2 regions of the Spirillospora sp. NPDC052242 genome follow, and region 1 is predicted to be linked to the other one. Evidence: riboswitches for the same ligand, from Rfam matches in the RefSeq annotation. Region 1 holds a riboswitch; the other holds the start of a gene.
What was found. Region 1 has a riboswitch for glycine ahead of gcvP (aminomethyl-transferring glycine dehydrogenase). Riboswitches for the same ligand answer to the same signal wherever they lie in the genome.
Positions count from the first base shown of each region.

Region 1 (11,778 bases):
CCGCCGCCAGCCCCGAGATCGTCAGCGCCAGCGTCAGCGCCCCCTCCACGGCGCCGAGGCCGCCCGGCGTCGGCACCGCCGACCCCACCGCGTTGGCCGTCAGGAACACCACCACCACCGTCGTCCACGGCAGCGAACCGCCGAACGCGCGGATCGAGGCGTCCAGGCACAGCACGAAGCCCACTGTCAGCAGGAGCGTCCCGCCGATCCCGGTGAACAGCTTCCGCGGCGACTGCAGGACGTCCACCAGCCGCGGCACCACGCCCGAGAACATGCTGCGCAGCCGGCCGGTGACCACCCGCCGCACCCGCGGGACCGTCAGCGTCAGCCCCGCGACCAGCCCGAGCAGCAGCACCGCGATCACGACGGTGCGGGACGGCGCCAGGTCCTGCGTCGCGGTGCCCGTCGAACCGGTCAGGAAGCCGAACAGCACCAGCAGCAGGACGTGCGCCACCAGCCCGACGAGCTGGGACGCGCCGACGCTCGCCACCGCCGGGCCCGGCCGGACGCCCGACCGCTGCAGGTACCGGGTGTTGACCGCGACGCCGCCGACCGCCGCCGGCGCCACCAGCTTCACGAACGACGCCGCGACCTGCACCAGCACCGTCCGCCACAGGGGGAGCCGTTCGGGGACGAAGCCCATCAGCATGAACGCCGCCGCCAGGTAGGTCAGCCCCGCCGCGCCGAGCGCCACCCCCGCCCACCACCAGGTCGCCTTCGCGAACAGCTGCACCAGGTCGACGCTGCCGAACTGCGGGATCACGATGTAGGCGGCGATCGACAGCGCCACGATGCTGAAGATCGTCCGCGGCCGGAACCGCTCCAGCCGAACGGGCGCGGCCTCCGACTCGGGCTTCAGCCGGACGATCTCGTCCCGGATGCGGGGCAGCAGGTCCCGGTCCCGCCGAACCGCCTGCCGCGTCGCCCGCGACAGCGCCACCCGCTGCAGCATCGGCACCGCCGCTGCCAGCGCCTCCTCGCCGAGCACCGGCACCGCGGTCCGCACGGCGCGCTCCGGGCCGGCCCGCAGCGCCAGGGTGGTGAGCAGCTGCGCGAGGTCGAGCCGCAGCGCCAGGTCGCCCGCCGCGATCTCCCCCGACCACAGGTCGACGAGGTGGGCGGCGCCGTCGTCGCCGACCAGGACCGCGTCCTCCTCCAGCCGGCGGTGCGCCAGCCGGCCCTTCTGCAGCCGCCCGAACTGCCGCCACACGTCCGTCAGCAGCTCGTCGGTGATCTCCTCCGCGGGGACGTCCCGCAGCCGCCGCCCCGGCACGTGCTCGTACGCGAGCAGCGCCGCCTGCGTCCCCACCTCGAGCGTGCCGACCAGCCGCGGGGTCCGGGCGCCCGCCGCGGCGGCGGCGTACGCGGTGAGCGACTCCTGCTCCAGCGACCGGCGCAGCGACCGCAGCGTCCGCCCGGCCGTGGTGCGCCGCAGCCGCAGCATCCGCCACAGCCGGTACGGCAGCCCGGCGGTCTGCTGGTCGCGGTCCAGGACCCGCAGCTCCAGATCCCAGCCGCCGGAGCCGTCCCCGGGCGCCGGGAGCGGGCCGTCCCCGGCGGGAGAGGCGGCCAGCACGACGCCGTAGCGGCGCGCATCCTCGCCGCCGTCCGCGGGATCGTCGAGCCGCGCCGCCCGCCGCGGGCACAGCCCCAGCCGCTCCAGGGCCGTCACCACCGTCATGCCGGTCGGGCGCGGGTTCGGGGTGCCGACCGCGTACAGGGTGCCGTGCCCGATCGCGCGGCCCAGGAAGTACGTCGCCGCGAGCGCCGACACCGACGCGTAGGCGGCGGTCAGGCCGGTGAGCGCGGCCAGCCCGATCATGGACCAGGTGGCCGTCTGCCAGCGGGTCCGCCCGGCCATCCCGACCACGCTGACGAACGCGATCACGGGGGCGATGTCGGTGTGCACGGGGGCCGTGTCGGTGCCGCCCCAGATCAGCGAGTCCAGCACGCCGCCGGGCGCGGCCTGCACGACCAGGTCGTCCAGGGTGATCGTGACGGCGAACGCGATCATCGCGGCGAGCAGCGCGATGGCGACCCGCATGCCGTCCTTGTGGAACAGCCGCTCGACGGCGAACGCGATCGGGACGGCCAGCACGCCGAAGCTCGACGCCAGGGTGGCCAGCGCCAGCAGCAGCTCGGGCGCGTGGGCGGTGCCCTCGGCGATGTCGGTCTGGATGCCGTGCGTGGTCTGCTGCGCGAACGACACCAGCAGCATGACCGCGGCCAGCCCGGCGCAGGAGACGCCGAACCGGATGGCGTCGGACGGACGGCGGATGCGGTCCGGCTGCGCGGGCTCGTCGACCGGCACGCCCGCGGACGCGCCCCGCCTCGGGCGCACCGCCTCATCGTGCGTCCGCGTCACCCGTCGCCGCCCCGGCCGTCCGTCGTCTCGATCAACGCTGCCGTGATCAGCGTCCCAGAACCGGCCGCGCTCGGTCGAGCGGCGGACCCCCGTCCGGCCGTCGCTCCGTCCACCCGTCGCCCCTCGTCGTCCGTCCCGTCGCGTCCCCGGCGGGACGGTCATATCGTACTGTCCGGGGTACTCGCCGGTACGGCGCCGTCGCCGAGGTCACGGCGGTGAACATCCCGTTACGGGACCGGGACGATCGCGGGCCGTCGCGGTTGGGTAGGGTTTGTCCCGGACATGCCGTCGACCCTGTGCGGGAGAGACCTCACGCAGCCGGCGTGGGGCGCCGAAGGGGCAACCTCCCCGGAACCTCTCAGGCAAAAGGACCGCTCGGGCGAGGCACCTCTGGAAAGCAGGCGTCGATCCCGGCGGAACGGGAACGGCGGCTCACCGAAGGGGAAAACCCCGCGCGCGGGTGAAGCTCTCAGGTGCCGATGACAGAGGGGGAGACCGGCCGTCGGCCCGCGTGCCGATGGTGGACCTGAGCGACCGCAGCTGCCAGGAGGCTCCTCCATGACCGCCCAGTTCTTCGCCCCCGTGGCCGCGCCGCAGCATCCCCGCGCCGCGTTCGCCGACCGGCACATCGGGCCGTCGCCGGCCGACCGCGACCGGATGCTGGCCGCCATCGGCTACTCGGGCGCGGAGGCGCTGATCGACGAGGCGGTCCCCGCCGCGATCCGCACCGCCCGCCCGCTGGACCTGCCGCCCGCGCTGAGCGAGACCGCCGCGCTCGACCGGCTCCGCGAGCTCGCCGCCCGCAACACCGTCCTCACCTCCATGATCGGCCTCGGCTACCACGGCACGATCACGCCGGGCGTGATCATGCGGAACGTCCTGGAGAACCCCGGCTGGTACACCGCCTACACCCCGTACCAGCCGGAGATCTCCCAGGGGCGCCTGGAGGCGCTGCTGAACTTCCAGACCGCCGTCGCCGACCTGACCGGGCTGCCGGTCGCGAACGCCTCCATGCTGGACGAGGGCACGGCCGCCGCCGAGGCGATGGCGCTCGCGCACCGCGCGTCCCGGCGCAAGGAGCCCGGCCGGTTCCTCGTGGACGCCGACGCGCTCCCGCAGACGATCGAGGTCGTCCGCACCCGGGCCGTCCCGCTCGGCATCGAGGTGGTGGTCGCCGACGTGTCCGGCGGACTGCCCGACGGCGACTTCTTCGGCGTGCTGCTGCAGTACCCGGGCGCGTCCGGTGCCGTCCGCGACCTGGCGCCGCTGTCCGCGCAGGCCCGCGAGCGGGGCGCGACGGTCGTCGTCGCCGCCGACCTGCTCGCGCTGACGCTGCTGCGCCCGCCGGGGGAGTCGGGCGCCGACATCGCGGTCGGATCCGCCCAGCGGTTCGGCGTCCCGTACGGCTTCGGCGGCCCGCACGCCGGGTACATGGCGGTCGGCGACGACCTGCGGCGGCAGCTGCCCGGACGGCTCGTCGGCGTGTCCGTCGACGCGGACGGGGCGGCCGCCTACCGGCTCGCCCTGCAGACCCGCGAGCAGCACATCCGCCGCGAGAAGGCCACCAGCAACATCTGCACCGCGCAGGTGCTCCTCGCGGTGATGGCGAGCATGTACGCCGTCTACCACGGCCCCGAGGGGCTCGCCGCGATCGCGCAGCGCGCGCACCGCCGGGCCGCCGAGCTCGCCGACGGCCTGCGCCGCGGCGGCGTCGAGGTCGTGCACGGCGCGTTCTTCGACACGGTCCTCGCCCGCGTCCCCGGCCGCGCCGCCGAGGTCGTCGCCGCCGCCCGCGAGCGCGGGGTGAACCTGCGGCAGGACGGCCCCGACCGCGTCGGCGTCGCCTGCGACGAGACGACGCTGCCCGAGCACGTCACCGCCGTCCTCGAGGCGTTCGGCGTCGCCGCGGGCGGCGCCGGGGAGGCGGGCGGCGTCGCCGACGCGCTCCCCGACGGCCTGCGGCGCGAGAGCCCCTACCTGACGCACCCCGTCTTCCACGCGCACCGCTCCGAGACCGCGATGCTGCGCTACCTGCGCCGCCTCCAGGACAAGGACATCGCGCTCGACCGGTCGATGATCCCGCTCGGCTCCTGCACGATGAAGCTCAACGCGACCGCCGAGATGGAGCCGATCACCTGGCCGGAGTTCGCGAACGTCCACCCGTTCGCGCCGCTGGACCAGGCCGCCGGGTACGTCGAGCTGATCGGCGAGCTCGAGGCGAACCTCGCCGAGATCACCGGGTACGCGAAGGTGTCGGTGCAGCCGAACGCCGGGTCGCAGGGCGAACTGGCCGGGCTGCTCGCCATCCGCGGCTACCACGCGTCGCGCGGCGAGGAGCACCGCGACGTCTGCCTGATCCCGTCGTCCGCGCACGGCACCAACGCCGCGAGCGCCGTCATGGCCGGGATGCGCGTCGTGGTCGTGTCGTGCGACGACGGCGGCAACGTCGCCCTGGACGACCTGCACGCGAAGATCGAGAAGCACGGCGACCGGCTCGCCGCGATCATGGTGACGTACCCGTCCACGCACGGCGTGTTCGAGGAGACGATCACCGAGGTGTGCGAAGCCGTGCACGCGGCGGGCGGCCAGGTCTACGTGGACGGCGCCAACCTCAACGCCCTCGTCGGCCTCGCCCGTCCCGGCGAGTTCGGCTCGGACGTCTCGCACCTCAACCTGCACAAGACGTTCTGCATCCCGCACGGCGGCGGCGGCCCGGGCGTCGGCCCGATCGGCGTCCGCGAGCACCTCGCGCCGTTCCTGCCGAGCCACCCGCTGCGCCCGGAGGCCGGGCCGTCCGAAACCGGCGTGGGGCCGATCTCGGCGGCGCCGTGGGGCTCGGCGGGCATCCTGCCGATCTCCTGGGCGTACATCGCGATGATGGGGCCGGACGGGCTGCGCGCCGCCACCGAGGGCGCGATCATCGCCGCGAACTACCTCGCCGCGCGCCTCGCCCCGCACTACCCGATCCTCTACACGGGCCGGAACGGGCTGGTCGCGCACGAGTGCATCGCCGACCTCCGCAAGATCACCAAGGAGACCGGGGTCACCGCGGAGGACGTCGCCAAGCGGCTCATCGACTACGGCTTCCACGCCCCGACCCTGTCGTTCCCGGTCGCCGGCACCCTGATGATCGAGCCGACCGAGAGCGAGGACCTCGCCGAGCTCGACCGGTTCTGCGACGCGATGATCGAGATCCGGCGGGAGATCCAGCGGGTCGCCGACGGCGGCTACGACCGCGACGACAACCCGCTGAAGAACGCGCCGCACACCGCCGCGCAGCTGATCGGCGACGGCTGGAAGCACCCGTACACCCGCGAGGAGGCCGCCTACCCGCTGCCCGCGCTGCGCGAGGGCAAGTACTGGCCGCCCGTCCGCCGCATCGACCAGGCGTACGGCGACCGCAACCTCGTGTGCTCCTGCCCGCCGCCCGAGGCGTTCGAGGACTGACCGTCCGGGAGCGGCGGCGGGACCCCTACTTCGGTAGGTGCCGCCGCCGCCCCGGCCGCGGCTACCTTGGGCCCGTGAACAGGCGAAACCAGGGCCGGGCGGCCGCCGTGATGGTCGCCGCGACCGGCGTCCTCGCCGGGCTCACCGTGTGGAGCACGGCCCAGAGCGACGCGGCCCGCCATCTGCTCGGCCTCGACATCGCCGTCGCCGTCGCGAGCTGCGCGGCGTCGCCCGTCCTGCTGTGGCGGCCGGTCGGCGGCGCGCTGGGGCTCGGCCTGCTCGCGGCCCTGTCGCCGGCGGCCACCCCGGCCGCCACGGCGGGCGCCCTGCAGGCCGCGCGGTGCCGCCGGTTCCCGGTCGCCGCCGCGGTCGCCGGGACCGGCGTCGCGGCGCACGCGGCGCAGGGGCTGTGGCGGCTCAGCGCGGGCATCTCCCTCGGCTGGTGGCTCGTGCTGATCGTCGTCGCGTACGGCGCGCTGGCCGGGTGGGGCGCCCTCGTCCGGGCGCGCCTGGCGCTCATCGCCTCGCTGCACGAGCGCGCCCGCCGCGCCGAGGCCGAGCAGGGCCGCCGGATCGCCGAGGCGCGGATGCTCGAGCGGACGCGGATGGCCCGGGAGATGCACGACGTCCTCGCGCACCGGCTGTCGCTGCTCGCCACCTACGCGGGCGCGCTGGAGTACCGCCCGGACGCCCCGCCCGAGCGGCTCGCGCACGCCGCGGGCGTCGTCCGCGCCGGGGTGCACCAGGCCCTGGAGGAGCTCCGCGAGGTCATCGGCGTGCTGCGCGACGAGGACCGCGACTTCGGCGACCGGCCGCAGCCCGTCCTGGCCGACGTGCCGCGCCTGGTGGCGGAGTCCCGGGACGCGGGCGCGACCGTCGCGCTGCGCGACGAGGTCGACGCGCCCGACGCCCTGCCGCCGGCCGCGGGCCGCGCCGCCTACCGCGTCCTCCAGGAGGCGCTCACCAACGCCCGCAAGCACGCCGCCGGGCTGCCCGTCCGGGTGACCCTGGAGGGACGGCCCGGCGCCGAACTGGTCATCGACGTCCGCAACCCGCTGCCGCCGGACGGCGCCCCGGCGCTCGTCACCGGCTCCGGGACCGGGCTCGTCGGCCTCACCGAACGGGTCCGCCTCGCGGGCGGGCGGCTCGACCACGAGGCCGCGTCCGGGGAGTTCCGGCTGTGCGCACGGCTACCATGGCCCGCGTGACCCGGCCCGTGCGCGTGCTCATCGTCGACGACGAGCCGATGGTCCGCGCCGGGCTGACGATGATGCTCGACGGCGCCGAGGGCATCGCCGTCGTCGCGGAGGCCGCCGACGGCGACGAGGTCTCCGCCGCCGCCGACGCGCACGCCCCCGACGTGGTGCTGATGGACCTGCGGATGCCGCGGGTGGACGGCATCACCGCCACCCGCCGGCTGCGCAGCCGCGCCGCCCCGCCCGAGGTCGCGGTGCTCACCACCTTCGACAGCGACGAGAACATCCTGCGCGCGCTGCGCGCCGGGGCCGCCGGGTTCCTGCTGAAGGACACCCCGCCCGAGCGGCTCGTCCAGGCCGTGCACCGGGTCGCGGCCGGGGACCCGATCCTGTCCCCGCAGGTCACCCGGCGGCTGATGGACCGCGCGGTCGTCCAGGCGGGGGCCTACGAGCGGGCCCGCACCGCGCTGGAGGTCCTCACCCCCCGCGAGCGGGACGTCGTCGTCGCCGTCGCCCGGGGACGCTCCAACGCCGAGATCGCCGCCGAACTGTTCGTGAGCCTGGCCACGGTGAAGGCCCACGTCTCGACCGTCCTCGACAAGCTGGGCCTCGGCAACCGGACCCAGATCGCGCTGCTCGCCCACGACGCGGGACTCGCCTGAGACGTCCCCGGGCCCGGCATCGGGCGAACACCCCAGAAGTCGCCGCAAAAGGTGACGGGTGTCGCCACGGGACGCGGCGCCGCCGGATCGCTAGGCTCGGTCCCGACCCCGACCCCCAGAGGGCAGAGGACCGATGAGCGAGTCCCCGGATCCCGTACCCGCGGCCACCGAGCGCACCGTGCCCGACGAGCACGGGCCGGACCCGGCCCTGCTGTGCGAGCAGGCCCGCGACCTCGCCGAGCGCGGCGAGTCGGCGCGCGCCGCGGCGCTGTTCGACGAGGTGCTCGCCCTCGGCGACACCCCGCACCGGGCGCAGGCCGCGCTCGGGCTCGCGGTCGTCCTCGACGACGCCGGGGACACCGAGCGCGCGCGGGAGGCCGACCGGGCCGCCATCGCCACCGGCGACCCCGAGTACGGCCCGCGCGCCGCCTACCACCTGGCCCTCACCTACGAGCGGGCCGGGGAGCACGACCTCGCCGCGCCCGCCTGGCGTGTCGTCGTCGACTTCGGCAACCCCGCCTACCTGCCGCCCGCGCACCTCGCCCTCGCCCGGCTCGCCGACGACGCCGGCGACTTCGACGCCGCCCGCGGCCACTGGGAGGCCGTGCTGGCCACCGGCGACCCCGAGCACGGGCCGCCCGCCGCGCACGACCTCGCCCAGCGGCACCTCGAGCGCGGCGACCCCGTCCGCGCGCAGCGCGTCCTGACGGCCGGGCTCAAGCTGATCGACCGGGCCGCCGCCCCGTACGCGCACGCGCGCCTCGCCGTCACCCTCGGCATCGCCTGCCTCGACCAGGCCGTCGCCGCGTTCGGCGCGGCCCTCGGCGACCCGGGGGAGCCCGCCGACCCCGAGGCCGGCCCGCTCGCCACCGAACTGCTCGCCCGCACCCTGCCGCTGCGCGGCCGCGACGCCGAGGCGCGCGAGGTGTGGCGGCGCGGCCTGGCCGACCCGGGGACGGCGCCGCAGGTGCGGGCCCGGCTCCGCCGCGACTTCGGCGGCGACGACGAGGACGCCGATCCCGCCGACCTGTGGTGGGAGCCCGTCGTGGAGCAGGCCGTCACCGACGGGACGCTCCCGGCCCTCACCGGCGAGGCGTTCGGCGCGCTCGACCACATGTACGCGCTGCTCGCCGCCCGCCGCGCGGGCGACCCGCGCGAGCACCGTCCGGGCGAGACCCGCGAGGTGCTGGGCCGCGCGATGGACGTCCCGGCCGGCTACCCGTGGGGCCCGCTGCTGGAGGAGAGCTTCGCCGAACGCCTCCGGCTGGCCGAGGACCCCGCCGACCCCGTCGACCGCTGATCCCGGCCCGGCGGCGCGCCCTGCTCCCGGCACGGGCGCCGGTGTGCGTTCCGGTGGCGGGGGTGTTCGAACACGTGTACGGTCTATTGGTGCCGTCCGCTCCCTGCGGGACGGGCGGGGGACTCTAGGAAATGCGGCGGCGACCAGCGCTGTTATGGATTCCGGGGACGGTGCGTCCTCCCACTCCGCATCGCCGCGCCCAGAAGGGGAACCGGGAAACGCCGTGCATGACCGACTCATCGTGCGTGGAGCACGCGAGCACAACCTGAAGGACGTCTCGCTCGACCTCCCGCGGGACTCCATGATCGTGTTCACCGGTCTGTCGGGTTCCGGGAAGTCCAGCCTGGCGTTCGACACGATCTTCGCCGAGGGCCAGCGCAGGTACGTCGAGTCGCTGTCGGCGTACGCGCGCCAGTTCCTCGGCCAGATGGACAAGCCGGACGTCGACTTCATCGAGGGCCTGTCGCCCGCCGTGTCCATCGACCAGAAGTCGACCAGCAAGAACCCGCGGTCGACGGTCGGGACGATCACCGAGGTCTACGACTACCTGCGCCTGCTGTACGCGCGCATCGGCCATCCGCACTGTCCCGAGTGCGGGCGGCCGATCAGCAGGCAGGCGCCGCAGCAGATCGTGGACCGGGTGCTCGAGATGGAGGAGGGCACCCGGTTCCAGGTGCTGGCCCCCGTTATCCGCGGCCGCAAGGGCGAGTACCTCGAGCTGTTCCGCGAGCTGCAGTCGAAGGGCTTCTCGCGGGCGCTGGTGGACGGCGCGATGGTGCGGCTGGACGAGCCGCCGAAGCTCAAGAAGCAGGAGAAGCACGACATCTCCGTCGTGGTCGACCGGCTCTCCGTCAAGCCCTCCGCCCGGCAGCGCCTCGCCGACTCGGTGGAGACGGCCCTCGGCCTCGCCGGCGGCACGATCTTCCTCGACTTCGTCGACCTGCCCGAGGACGACGAGCAGCGCACCCGGATGTTCTCCGAGCACCTCTACTGCCCGTACGACGACCTGTCGTTCGAGGAGCTCGAGCCCCGGTCTTTCTCGTTCAACTCGCCCTACGGCGCCTGCCCCGACTGCACCGGCCTCGGGACGCGCATGGAGGTCGACCCCGAACTGGTGATCCCCGACGGCGAGCTGACGCTCGGCGAGGGCGCCGTCCAGCCGTGGTCCGGCGGCCACGTCAGCGACTACTTCCTGCGCCTGCTCTCCGCCCTCGGCGATGCCATGGGCTTCGACCTCAACACCCCCTGGAACCGGCTGCCGAACAAGGCGCGCAAGGCCGTCCTGAACGGGCACGAGACGCAGGTCCACGTCCGCTACAAGAACCGGTACGGACGGACGCGCTCGTACTACACGGCGTTCGAGGGCGTGATCCCCTACATCCAGCGCCGGCACGCCGAGTCCGAGAGCGACTACAGCCGGGACAAGTTCGAGGGCTACATGCGGGAGATCCCGTGCCCGACCTGCAAGGGCGCGCGGCTCAAGCCCGAGATCTTGTCCGTCACCATGGGCGGCATGTCGATTGCCGAGGTGGCCGCGCTGCCCATCGGCGAGTGCGCCAAGTTCCTGCTCGCGATGGAGCTGAACGACCGCGAGAAGCAGATCGCCGAGCGGGTGCTCAAGGAGATCAACGCCCGGCTCGGGTTCCTCCTCGACGTCGGCCTCGACTACCTCACGCTCGACCGGGCGTCCGCGACGCTCGCGGGCGGCGAGGCGCAGCGGATCCGGCTGGCGACGCAGATCGGCTCCGGTCTCGTCGGCGTCCTGTACGTGCTGGACGAACCCTCCATCGGCCTCCACCAGCGCGACAACCACCGGCTGCTGGAGACGCTCCTGCGGCTGCGCGACATGGGCAACACGCTGATCGTCGTCGAGCACGACGAGGACACGATCGCCGCGGCCGACTGGGTCGTCGACATCGGCCCCCGCGCGGGCGAGCACGGCGGCGAGATCGTCGTGTCCGGCACCGTGGACGAGCTGCTGAAGTCGGAGAAGTCGCTCACCGGCGCGTACCTGTCGGGCCGCCGGGCGATCGCCGTGCCGGAGATCCGCCGGCCCCGCACCAAGGGCCGTGAGATCACCGTCAAGGGCGCCCAGCAGAACAACCTGCAGAACGTCGACGTGGCCTTCCCCCTCGGCGTCCTCACGGTGGTGACCGGCGTGTCCGGGTCGGGCAAGTCCACGCTGGTCAACGACATCCTCTACAACTCGCTCGCCAAGAAGGTGAACGGCGCCAAGACCGTCCCCGGCAAGCACCGCCGGGTGAACGGCATCGACCAGCTCGACAAGGTCGTGCACGTCGACCAGTCGCCGATCGGGCGCACCCCGCGCTCCAACCCGGCGACCTACACCGGCGTGTTCGACCACATCCGCAAGCTGTTCGCGCAGACGACCGAGGCGAAGGTCCGCGGCTACCAGCCGGGCCGGTTCTCGTTCAACGTCAAGGGCGGCCGCTGCGAGAACTGCTCCGGCGACGGCACCATCAAGATCGAGATGAACTTCCTGCCGGACGTCTACGTCCCGTGCGAGGTGTGCCACGGCGCCCGCTACAACCGCGAGACGCTCGAGGTCCACTACAAGGGCAAGACGATCTCCGAGGTGCTCGACATGCCGATCGAGCAGGCCACCGCGTTCTTCGAGCCGATCAGCGCGATCCACCGGCACCTGAAGACGCTCAACGACGTCGGTCTCGGCTACGTCCGGCTCGGCCAGCCCGCGCCGACCCTGTCGGGCGGCGAGGCGCAGCGGGTCAAGCTCGCGGCCGAGCTGCAGAAGCGCTCCACCGGCCGGACCGTCTACGTGCTGGACGA
Region 1 is NZ_JBFAUZ010000060.1:30,136-41,913, forward strand. It holds gene AB0L25_RS35470 (flippase-like domain-containing protein) at 1-2,341, opposite strand, end outside; glycine riboswitch at 2,655-2,749, shown strand; glycine riboswitch at 2,750-2,861, shown strand; gene gcvP (aminomethyl-transferring glycine dehydrogenase) at 2,924-5,812, shown strand; gene AB0L25_RS35480 (sensor histidine kinase) at 5,887-7,020, shown strand; gene AB0L25_RS35485 (response regulator) at 7,008-7,670, shown strand; gene AB0L25_RS35490 (tetratricopeptide repeat protein) at 7,804-8,970, shown strand; gene uvrA (excinuclease ABC subunit UvrA) at 9,194-11,778, shown strand, end outside.

Region 2 (11,778 bases), on a different contig from region 1:
CCGCATGGTGCGGACGTGCGGGCTGCGCACGCACCGCCCCCGCGCGGCCGAGTTCCAGGCCGCGAAGCTGTTCGGCGCCGTGTACGACCCGATGCCGATGTTCGCCGGGACGCTCGTCGTCGAGGAGTTCACCGACGCCTTCCAGCGGCTGACGTTCCCCGACGAGGACGTCCAGCCGATGGTGCGGCAGGTGACGCGGATCCACGTGATCGAGGAGGCGCGGCACATCAAGTACGCGCGGGAGGAGCTGAAGCGGCTCGTCGCGAGGGCCGCCCCGGTGCGGCGGCGCGCCGCCGCCTACGGGCTCGCGCAGGCGACCCGGTTCATGGCGTCCCAGGTGATCCATCCGTCCTGCTACACGGCCGTGGGGCTGGACCCGAAGGTCGCGCGGCGGGCCGCCGCGGAGAGCGCCCACCGGCGGGAGACGCTGGCGTGGGCGTTCCGCAAGTGCACCGCGTTCTTCGACGAGGTCGGCTTCCTGGACGGCCGCGCCCGCGGGGTCTGGGAGCGCACCGGACTCCTTACACCCATAACGCGTTCTCGTTGAGGCGCGCCATTTATCTCGACGTCGAGCGTGACATTACCGAATGGCACTCTAATCACGTGCAATGGTCCGGCCGGCGCAACAGAAAGGGCCGCGGAGTGTGGTCCACTCCGCGGCCCCTCGACGAGGACATGCTGCCGACCTGGGGTTCACACCCAGGACACTCCGTCCGATGGCCCGGCCACGTCGTCGACCTCCTCCTCCCCGAAGGCATCGCAGCACACCGATCGCGTCGTCGAACCGGGGAATCGACCGGCGAACTCCCTCCCCTTAACCTCACACCTTAGAAGGTACTGACAGTAAATATGCCATGATCGGCCGATTCAGGTCAGAATTGTAGAGACGTGAGAACTTCTCGCGCCACGGCGGCCGCCGCGTCGAGGCACTCCCGCTCCCGCGCGGCCCCCTCGCCCCGCTCGCTGTAGCTGACCGTGATCACCGCGTTCCGGGTCCGCGCGGTCACCTGCCCGACGACCGTCGGCTGGCCCTCGTCGCTCTTGAACCACCGGTACGCCTCGTCCCCGAGGCCCGGCTGCCGCTCCAGCGTCACCGTCCGGACGAGCGGCGCTTCGTGCGCCTGCCGCCACTGCGCATCGAAGTACCGCCGCGCGTCCTCCACCGGCGTGGCCGTGTTCGCGGGCGCGTACAGGTGCGCCTCCACCCGCAGCCAGCGGAACGCCGAACCGGTCGACGAGTACGTGCACGTGGTGAGCGTCGAGTTCGCGCTGTCCCGCTGCCGCGCGTCCGGGATCGTCCGCCGGACGGTCTCGTCGGTCACCATCCCGCACGGTTCGGGCAGCGCCGCGATCGGCTCCGCCGACGAGGGCACGGCCGACGACGGGGCGGCCGACGTGGGCGCGGCCGTCGAAGGAGCGGCCGTCCGCGGCACCGGCTCGTCCCCCGACCGCAGCAGCAGCACCCCGCCGCCCGCGACGCCCAGCACCACCACGACCGCCAGCACCGCCAGCAGGCCGGGACGGCGGGACGGCGACGGCGGATCGGGCGCCGAGTACACCCGCTCGAACGGCTCGGGCGGCCGCGGAAGGCCCGTGCCCTCCCGGCTCGCCGCGTCCGATCTCCCCACGCTCGTCAACGTAGTCAGGCACGCCCGGCCTGACCAGGTCCCCCGGCCGATCCATTTGTCAGACCGCCCGGTCACAATGGGAGGCGTGCGGATCATCGAGGTCGCCCGGACGTCGGCGGTCGTCGCGGAGACGTCCGGACGCAAGGCCAAGGTCGCGGCGCTGGCCGCGTGCCTCGGGCAGGCGGGGGCGCGCGAGGCGCCGATCGTCGTGGCCTACCTGTCCGGCGAGCTGCCGCAGCGGCAGATCGGCGTGGGCTACGCGGCGCTGCGCGACCTCCCGCCGCCCGCGGACGTCCCGGAGCTGACGGTCGCGGAGGTCGACGCGACGTTCACCGAGATCGGCGCCGTGTCCGGCAAGGGGTCGGTCGCCCGCCGCCGCGAGCTCGTCGCGGAGCTGATGGGCCGCGCCACGCGCGGCGAACAGGACTTCCTCGTCCGCCTCCTGTCCGGGGAGCTGCGGCAGGGCGCGCTGGACGGCCTGATGGCCGAGGCGATCGCGTCCGCCGCGGGCGTCCCGGCGGCGGACGTCCGGCGGGCGTTCATGCTGCGCGGCTCGCTCGGCCCGGTCGCGACCGCCGCCCTCGCCGACGGCGCCGCGGGACTGCGGGCCTTCACCCTCGAGGTCGGGCGCCCGGTGAAGCCGATGCTCGCCGCGGCGGCGCCGTCCATCGACGAGGCGTTCGGCAAGCTCGCCGCGGAGGCCGCCGTCGAGTGGAAGCTCGACGGCGTCCGCGCCCAGGTGCACGTGTCCGACGGCACCGTCCGCGTCTTCACCCGCACGCTCGACGAGATCACCGAGCGGCTGCCCGAGGTCGTCGCGGCCGTCCGGGAACTGCCGGTGCGCGACGCGGTCCTCGACGGCGAACTGATCGCGCTGCGGCCCGACGGGCGCCCGCACCCGTTCCAGGTGACCGGCGCCCGCACCGCCACCCGCACCGCGAAGGACACCGAGACCGTCCCGCTCACCCTCTACCTGTTCGACGTCCTGCACCTGGACGGCGCCGACCTGCTCGACGCGCCCGGCGCCGAACGCCACGCCGCGCTCGCCCGGATCGTCCCCGAACACCTGCGGATGCCCCGGCTCGTCACCGGCGACCCGGCCGCGGCGAAGGCGATGTTCGACGAGGCCGTCGCGCGCGGCCACGAGGGCGTCGTCGTCAAGTCCCTCGACTCCCCCTACACCGCGGGCCGCCGCGGCGCCGGCTGGATCAAGGTCAAGCCCCGCCACACGCTCGACCTCGTCGTCCTCGCCGTCGAATGGGGGCACGGCCGCCGCAGCGGGCTGCTGTCGAACCTGCACCTCGGCGCCCGCGACCCCGAGTCCGGCGGGTTCGTCATGCTCGGCAAGACCTTCAAGGGCCTCACGGACGAACTCCTCGCCTGGCAGACGCGCACGCTGCGCGAACTCGCGGTGCGCGAGGACGACTGGACGGTGCACGTCCGTCCCGAACTCGTCGTCGAGATCGCGTTCGACGGCGTCCAGCGCAGCACCCGCTACCCCGGCGGCATCGCCCTGCGCTTCGCCCGCGTCCTGCGCTACCGCCCCGACAAGTCCGCGAACGAGGCCGACACGATCGACACCGTCCGCGCCGTCGCCCCCGTCATGGACTGACCCGCCGCGTCACACGACCCGCGGCTGGTCCAGGACCCACAGCCAGGTCCCGTCCGGCTGCCGCCGGGCGACCTCGGCGGTGGCCCCGCCGCCCGGCAGCCGCACCGACGTCAGCGCCAGGTCGCCCTGCCGGAGGGTGGGCCGCTGCTCGCCGGGCGCGAACACGGGCCCGTCCGCGACGAGCCGCTCGTACGCGCGCCGGATCTCGGCGTGCCCGGTGGCGACGCCGCCGCCGGGCAGGGCGAGCACCGCGTCCGGCTCGTACAGCGCCACCAGTCCGTCCACGTCGCCCGCGTTCAGCCGCTCCACGACGAACCGGCTCAGATCCTCGGGCCGTCCGGCCCGCTCGTGCGCACGCGTGCCGCCTGCCATCCGCAGCCTCCCCAGAGTTCTTCCGCACCAACGCGATCGTGCCAGGCGGGTGCGACGCTCCGGGCGCTAACCGCGTTCCGCGGGCTCGGTTCCGCCGGCGTGGCCGGGGGCGGACTCGTCACCGCCGTTCGGGCGGCGGGCGGCGTACTCGGGGGCGGGCGCGTCCCGGGGGCGGGGGGCGCGGTTGCGGCCGAGGCGCAGGCGCGGGTTGCGGAACGCGTCGCCGCGGGCGGGCTCGGCGCGGCGGGGCCGGAGCCGGACCGTGGTGCGGGTCCGGACGCGGGCGACCGTGCGGCGCTGGGCGCGGGCGGCGGCGCGGCGCTGGTGGCGGGCGAGCCTGCGGCGGCGGGCGCCCTCGGCGGTGGTGCGGCGGTGCCGGAGTTCGGGCGGGATGAGGTCGTGGCGGCCGGCGATGAACTCCTGCACCCAGATCTTGCCGCGGATGAGCGGGCGGCGGATCCGCTTCTCGCGGCGGACGGCGCGCGCGTACTTGCGCGAGTCGGCGGCGTACCGCCAGCGGGACCAGGGGGAGCCCGGACGGGCGACGCGGACGGCGCCGACGAACAGGAGCGCGGGCACGAACAGGCCGATGAGGCCCGTCCAGATCTTGCCCTTCAGCAGCGTGATCACGGCGAAGACGAGGTTGACCGCGAGGGACGCCACGTAGAACCCGGAGATCAGCTCGACCTGCACGCCCGGGACGGACGGGAGCGGCGAGCCCTCGACGCCGAGCGGGTTGACGCCGAGCAGGAGCAGGCCGGTGACGGCGATCGCGACGAACACGGCGTCGACGGACGCGCGGCCCTTCTCGGTCCAGTAGACGTCGCTGAGGTGCAGGATCAGCGCGAACTCGTCGAGGACGAGCGCGGAGCCCATGCCGAAGACGATCGCGGCGGCGAGGTCGAACCCGACGCGGCCGTCCGGGACGGCGAGGCTCGCGACCCCGCCGACCAGCATGAGGACGACGCCGAACACGACGTGGTGGATGTGGACGTCGCCCGCCTTGACGTTGCGGAACCACCAGCGGACGTTCGCCCGGATCAGCCGGACGTTCACCCGGGTGAGGACGAACGTGACGATGAACGCGACGAAGAAGCCGAACAGCGGCAGGCGGCCGGTGTCGACGATGCGTTGCTCGAACAGATGGATCATGAGCCCCCCGTGGGCTCCATGATGCCCGGTGACTTGCACCGTTATCGTGGGAACCTGCCGATCATGGACGATCGAGGGGGAACCGTGGGCGGGATCGTGGATCGCTGTGACCCCGGCGGGCGCGCCTGGATCGCCGAGGCGATCCGGCTCGTGGAGGCGGACGCGAACCGCAGCGCGGACACGCACCTGCACGTGTTCCCGCTGCCGCCCGAGTGGGGCATCGACCTGTACCTGAAGGACGAGTCGGTCCATCCGACGGGCTCGCTGAAGCACCGGCTGGCGCGGTCGCTGTTCCTGTACGGGCTGGCGAACGGGTGGATCACCCGCGGCACGACGATCATCGAGGCGTCCAGCGGGTCGACGGCGGTGTCGGAGGCGTACTTCGCGCGGCTGCTGGGGCTGCCGTTCGTCGCGGTGATGCCGGCGTCGACGAGCCCGGAGAAGATCGCGCTGATCGAGTTCCACGGCGGGCGCTGCCATCTGGTGGACGAGCCGGGCGCGATCTACGACGAGTCGCGGCGGCTCGCGGCCGAGTGCGGCGGGCACTTCATGGACCAGTTCACGTTCGCCGAGCGGGCGACGGACTGGCGCGGCAACAACAACATCGCCGAGTCGATCTTCGAGCAGCTGCGGCTGGAGCGGTTCCCCGAGCCGTCCTGGGTGGTGGTGGGCGCCGGGACGGGCGGGACGTCCGCGACGATCGGCCGCTACGTCCGGTACCGGCGGTTCCAGACGCGGCTGGCGGTGGTCGATCCGGAGGGTTCGGCGTTCTACGGCTCGTTCGAGGACCAGGACCCGGGACGGACGGCCTGCGGTTCGCGGATCGAGGGCATCGGGCGCCCGCGCGTCGAGCCGTCCTTCCTGCCGACGGTGATCGACCGGATGATCCGGGTACCGGACGCGGCGTCGATCGCGGCGATGCGGTGGACGAGCGCGGTCGGCGGGCGCGGCGTGGGCGGGTCGACGGGCACGAACATGTGGGGCGTGGTGCGGCTGGTCGCGGAGATGCGGGCGCGCGGGGAGCGCGGCAGCGTGGTGACGCTGATCTGCGACGGCGGCGAGCGGTACGCGGGGACGTACGGGTCGGACGCGTGGCTGCGCGCGCAGGGGCTCGACATCGCGCCGTACCTGGTGGCGCTCGATCGGTTCCTCGAGACCGGCGTCCTGCCGGACGCCGAGCCGGGCGCGGCGGGCGGCGTCACATGAGCCGGATCGGGTTCACCAGGTCGGCGTAGATCAGCAGCCCGCCCATGACGATCAGCACGATCGCCATCGCGTACGTGACCGGCAGCGCCTTGGCGACGTCCACGTAGCCGGGGTCGGGCCTGCGGAAGATCTTCGCGAAGAACTTCTTGAGCGCCTCCAGCAGGGCGCCGGCGATGTGGCCGCCGTCCAGCGGGAGCAGCGGGACGAGGTTGAACAGCCCGACCGCGAGGTTCAGCGAGCCGAGCAGCATGACGAAGTAGGAGACCTTCTCCTGCCCGGTGAGCGCGTCGGACGCGGCGATCTCGCCGCCGAACCGGCTGACGCCGACGACGCCGACCGGCCCGTTCGGGTCGCGTTCCTCGCCGCCGAACGCCGCCTCCCACACGCCGACCATCTTCTGCGGCATGTTGATCAGCGCCTCGACCGTCCGGCCGGTGAGGTCGACCATGTGCTCGGCGACGGCCCCGGGCCCCTGCCGTTCGAGTTCGCGGGTGGGGGTGATGCCGAGGAAGCCGACGGTGACGACCTCGTCCGGGTCTTCGAGGCTGGCCAGCTCGTTGCGGGCGATCGGGACGGTCACCTGCCGGGTCCGCCCGTCGCGCTCGATCGTCATCGGGACGGTCTTGTTCGCCGAGTCGCGGATCAGGAGCTGGAGCTGCTCGTAGTCCTCGATGCGGGTGCCGTCGAAGGAGACGACGCGGTCGCCGGCCTGCAGGCCCGCCTGCCGCGCCGGGGTGGGCGTGGCGTTCGCGGGGCAGGTGTCGAGGTTCGCGGCCTGGCTCGCGGGGACGATGCAGTCGGTGACCTGGCTGATGACGGGCTTGCTCACGTACGTGCCGAGCCCCATGATCAGGATCGCGAAGAACACCACCGCGAGCAGCAGGTTCATCGCGGGGCCGCCGAACATGATCAGCAGCTTCTGCCACCAGGGCTTGGCGTAGAAGACGCGGTTCTCGTCACCGGGCCGGACCTCTTCGAGGGCCGCGCCGCGCGCCGATTCGATCAGCCCCTGCCACGGGCCGGTGCTGATCTGCCGGACCTCGCCGGGCTTGTCGCCCTTACGGGGCGGCAGCATGCCGATCATCCGGATGTAGCCGCCGAGCGGGATCCACTTGATCCCGTACTCGGTCTCGCCCTTGTGCCGCGACCACAGCGTGGGGCCGAAGCCGACCATGAACTGGGTCGTGCGCACCTTGAACAGCTTGGCGAAGGAGAAGTGCCCCAGTTCGTGCAGGGCGATGGACGCCATCAGGCCGAAGAAAAGGATCAGTACGCCGGCCAGCCAGCCCATGCGTCACGCCCCTCCGGTCGTCCGAACCCCCGCCCGGCGGGGTGATCTCCAGGAACCAACTCAGCGTACGTCATACGACGGGCCGTCCGGATGCCCCGGGAATCGCCCGATCCGACGGTCATTTTGCGCATGACGCCCAAATCCGGACGTGCCGGTTGGCAGGCGCGTCGATATCCGCACGCCCCCGGCGGCGCGCATCATGGCGCGGTCCCGTCCGTCCGCCGGAAGGAATCGCCGTGAAACGCACACTCGTCGCGCTGCCCGTCCTGACGATCGCGCTGGCCCTCGCCGGCTGCGGCGGGTCGGACGAGCGGCCGGACACGCGCGGCACGGGCGCGTCCGCCCCGGCCCCGGCCCCCGGCACGTCCGGGCCGTCCGGCACCGCGCAGGAACGGCCGGACGGCGGCGGCGCCCCGGCCACCGGCGGGGACGGGCTGCCGAGCGGCCCGCCCGCCACCTCGGCGGCGACGAAGGCGTTCAACGACTGCATGGCCGAGCAGGGCGTCCGGATCCCGACCCCGACACCGGGCACGACGCCGTCCAAGGAGCAGATCACCCGGGTCCGCGAGGCGATGGAGGCGTGCGTGAAGAAGTTCTCCACCGACCCGCCCGCCGGGTGACCCGGGGCTGGTCGGGGCGGCGACGCCGCTGCTAGCCTGACGCGAAGCCGTTGATCCCGTGCGGGAGAGTCCCCGGCAGCCGGCCCGGGACGCCGAAGGAGCAAATCCTCCCCGGAACCTCTCAGGCCCATGGACCGCACGGGCCAGGCGACCTCTGGAAAGCGGGGACCCCGGTCCCCCGCCGAAGGTGAAAGCCCGTGGCGCGCGCCGTCCGCCGCGGGTGAAGCTCTCAGGCTCCGATGACAGAGGGGGAGGCACCGAGACGCCCGGTGCGCGAGTGGGACGATGGACCCTGTCGACCCCGTCGACTCCGTCGACCCCGTCGCGCCCGTGACGAAGGAGCCGAACCCATGTCCGCCGATCCGAACGCGAAGAGAACACCGCTGCACGACGTCCACGCGGACCTCGGCGCGCACCTCGTCGACTTCGCCGGATACCTGATGCCGCTGCGCTACGCGAGCGAGACGGCCGAGCACCGGGCCGTCCGCACCGGCGCGGGGCTGTTCGACCTGTCCCACATGGGGGAGATCTTCCTCTCCGGGCCGGGCGCCGGTGAGGCGCTCGACCACGCGCTCGTCGGGAACCTGTCGCCGATGAAGGTCGGCAAGGCCCGCTACACGATGATCTGCGCCCCGGACGGCGGCGTGCTCGACGACCTGATCGTGTACCGGCTCGCGGACGAGACGTGGATGGTCGTCGCGAACGCCGCGAACGCGGACGTCGTCCACGACGCGCTCGTGGAGCGCGCGCGGGGGTTCGACGCCGCCGTCGAGGACCGCTCGGCGGCCTACGCGCTCGTCGCGCTGCAGGGCCCGCACGCGCAGGAGATCCTCGCGCGCTTCACCGGCGCCCCGCTGGACGACCTCAAGTACTACGCCGTGCTCGCCGACCGGGTCGCGGGGATCGACGCGCTCGTCGCCCGCACCGGCTACACCGGCGAGGACGGCTTCGAGCTGTTCGTCGACGCGGGCGACGCCGTCCGGCTGTGGCGGGAGCTCGCGGCCGTGGACGGCGTCGTCCCGTGCGGCCTCGCGGCGCGCGACAGCCTCCGGCTGGAGGCGGGGATGCCGCTGTACGGCAACGAGCTGACGGCCGAGACCACCCCGTTCGAGGCCGGGCTGGGCCGTGTCGTCAAACTGGACAAGCCCGTCGACTTCGTCGGGAAGTCCGCCCTGGCGGCGCAGGCGCAGACCCCCGCCGGCCGTAGGCTCGTGGGACTGGTGGCGCGGGGGCGTCGCGCGCCCCGCAAGGGGTATGCGGTCGTCACGTCCGATGGCGTTCCGTGCGGCGTCGTGACGAGCGGCGCGCCCTCGCCCACACTGGGCAAGCCGATCGCCATGGCGTACCTCGACACCGGTGTCGGGGAGTCCGGTCTGGCCGTGGACGTCCGCGGCCGGGCCGAACCGGTCGACGTGGTCGCCCTGCCGTTCTACAAGCGTTCCTGAAAGAGAGAGCAACAACGTGAGCGTTCCGGAGCAGCTCCGCTACAGCGAAGAGCACGAGTGGGTGGCCGGTCTCGACGACACCGGGCAGGCGCCCGAGGACGGGATCGTCACGGTCGGGATCACGTCCCACGCCGCCGAGGCCCTCGGTGAGATCGTCTACCTCGAGCTGCAGCCGTCCGAGGGCGACACCGTCGAGGCGGGCGAGCCCTGCGGCGAGGTGGAGTCGACCAAGTCGGTCAGCGACCTGTACTCCCCGGTCACGGGCGAGATCACCGCGATCAACACCGGCGTGGTGGACGAGCCGAGCGTGATCAACGACGACCCGTACGGGGAGGGCTGGATCTTCAAGGTGCGCATCTCCGAGGCGCCCGGCGACCTGCTGGACGCGGCCGCGTACGGCAAGCTCATCGAGGAGGCGTGAGCGTGTCCTCGTCCCTTTACGCATCGCTGGCCGAGGCCGACCCGCAGGTCGCCGAGGCCGTCGGCGCCGAGCTGCGGCGCCAGCAGTCGACGCTGGAGATGATCGCGTCGGAGAACTTCGCGCCGACGTCGGTGCTGGAGGCGCAGGGCTCGGTCCTGACGAACAAGTACGCCGAGGGCTACCCGGGCCGCCGGTACTACGGCGGCTGCGAGTACGTGGACGTCACCGAGCAGCTCGCGATCGACCGCGCCACGGAGCTGTTCGGCGCCGAGCACGCGAACGTCCAGCCGCACAGCGGCGCGCAGGCCAACACGGCCGTGTACTTCGCGCTGCTGCAGCACGGCGACACGATCCTCGGGCTGGACCTCGCGCACGGCGGGCACCTCACCCACGGGATGCGGCTGAACTACTCCGGCAAGGTGCTGAACGTGGTGCCCTACCACGTGCGCGCGGAGGACGGCCGAGTCGACATGGACGAGGTCGCCTCGCTGGCCGCCGAGCACCGGCCGAAGATGATCGTGGCCGGCTGGTCGGCGTACCCGCGCCAGCTCGACTTCGCGGCGTTCCGGGAGATCGCCGACTCGGTCGGGGCGCTGCTCATGGTCGACATGGCGCACTTCGCGGGGCTCGTCGCGGCGGGCCTGCACCCCTCGCCCGTCCCGCACGCGGACATCGTCACCACGACGACGCACAAGACGCTGGGCGGGCCGCGCGGCGGGCTGATCCTGTCCCGCGAGGAGTACGGCAAGAAGATCAACTCGGCGGTGTTCCCGGGCATGCAGGGCGGGCCGCTGGAGCACGTGATCGCCGCGAAGGCGGTGGCGCTGAAGATCGCCGGTTCGGACGAGTTCCGGGCGCGGCAGTCGCGCACCGTCGAGGGCGCGAAGATCCTCGCCGAGCGGCTGCTCGCCGAGGACACGGCGAAGGCCGGCGTGAAGGTGCTGACCGGCGGCACGGACGTCCACCTGGTCCTGGTCGACCTCGTCGACTCGGAGCTGACCGGGCGGGACGCCGAGGACCGGCTGCACGACGTCGGGATCACCGTCAACCGGAACGCGGTCCCGAACGACCCGCGCCCGCCGATGGTGACGTCCGGGCTGCGGATCGGCACCCCGGCGCTCGCCACCCGCGGGTTCACGACGGAGGACTTCGCCGAGGTCGCCGACGTGATCGCGCTGGCGCTGCAGCCGTCCTTCGACCGGGACGCGCTGGCCGCGCGGGTGAAGACCCTCGCGGACCGGCACCCGCTGTACCCGAACCTCTAGATCGGTTCCCCTCCGCCCGGGCGCCGGGCGGAGGGGAACGCGGGGGCATTCATGGCCATCAGCGTTTTCGACCTGTTCAAGATCGGCATCGGCCCCTCGTCCTCGCACACCGGCGGCCCGATGGCCGCCGCGCACCGGTTCGCCCGCGGCCTGGACCGGGACGGGCTGCTGGAGAAGACCGCGTCCGTCCGGGCCGTCCTGTACGGCTCACTCGGGCTCACGGGCAAGGGGCACGGCAGCGACAAGGCGGTGATCCTCGGCCTGGCGGGCGACAAGCCCGAGACGGTGGACGTCGACACGGCCGACGAGCGCGTCGCGGACGTCCGCGCCCGCGGGACGCTGCGGCTGTTCGGCGCCCGCGACGTCCCGTTCGAGGTCGGCGAGCACCTGGTGTTCGAGCGGAAGGAGTCGCTGCCCGGGCATCCGAACGGGATGCGGTTCACCGCGTTCGACGACGCGGGGAACGAGCTGCGCGCGAGGGTGTACTACTCCGTCGGCGGCGGGTTCATCGTGGACGAGAACGCGACCGGCGCCGACCGCATCAAGCCGGACGACACGGTCCTGCCGCACCGCTTCGACACGGCCGCGGAGCTGCTGGAGCGCTGCGCGGAGACGGGCCTGTCGGTGTCGGGCCTGATGCTGGAGAACGAGCGCGCGTTCGGCCGCTCGACCGCCGAGATCCGCGCGGGCCTCGTCGAGCTGTGGCAGGTCATGCGCGCGTGCGTGGCCCGCGGCTGCGACCGCGAGGGCCTGCTGCCCGGCGGCC
Region 2 is NZ_JBFAUZ010000001.1:48,745-60,522, forward strand. It holds gene AB0L25_RS00235 (AurF N-oxygenase family protein) at 1-547, shown strand, start outside; gene AB0L25_RS00240 (hypothetical protein) at 873-1,628, opposite strand; gene AB0L25_RS00245 (ATP-dependent DNA ligase) at 1,705-3,240, shown strand; gene AB0L25_RS00250 (YybH family protein) at 3,250-3,612, opposite strand; gene AB0L25_RS00255 (hypothetical protein) at 3,679-4,764, opposite strand; gene cds1 (L-cysteine desulfhydrase Cds1) at 4,828-5,970, shown strand; gene AB0L25_RS00265 (M50 family metallopeptidase) at 5,963-7,261, opposite strand; gene AB0L25_RS00270 (hypothetical protein) at 7,498-7,881, shown strand; glycine riboswitch at 7,933-8,028, shown strand; glycine riboswitch at 8,033-8,130, shown strand; gene gcvT (glycine cleavage system aminomethyltransferase GcvT) at 8,232-9,326, shown strand; gene gcvH (glycine cleavage system protein GcvH) at 9,343-9,747, shown strand; gene glyA (serine hydroxymethyltransferase) at 9,750-11,012, shown strand; gene AB0L25_RS00290 (L-serine ammonia-lyase) at 11,064-11,778, shown strand, end outside.
Region 2: another riboswitch for glycine. It lies ahead of gcvT (glycine cleavage system aminomethyltransferase GcvT); the one in region 1 lies ahead of gcvP (aminomethyl-transferring glycine dehydrogenase).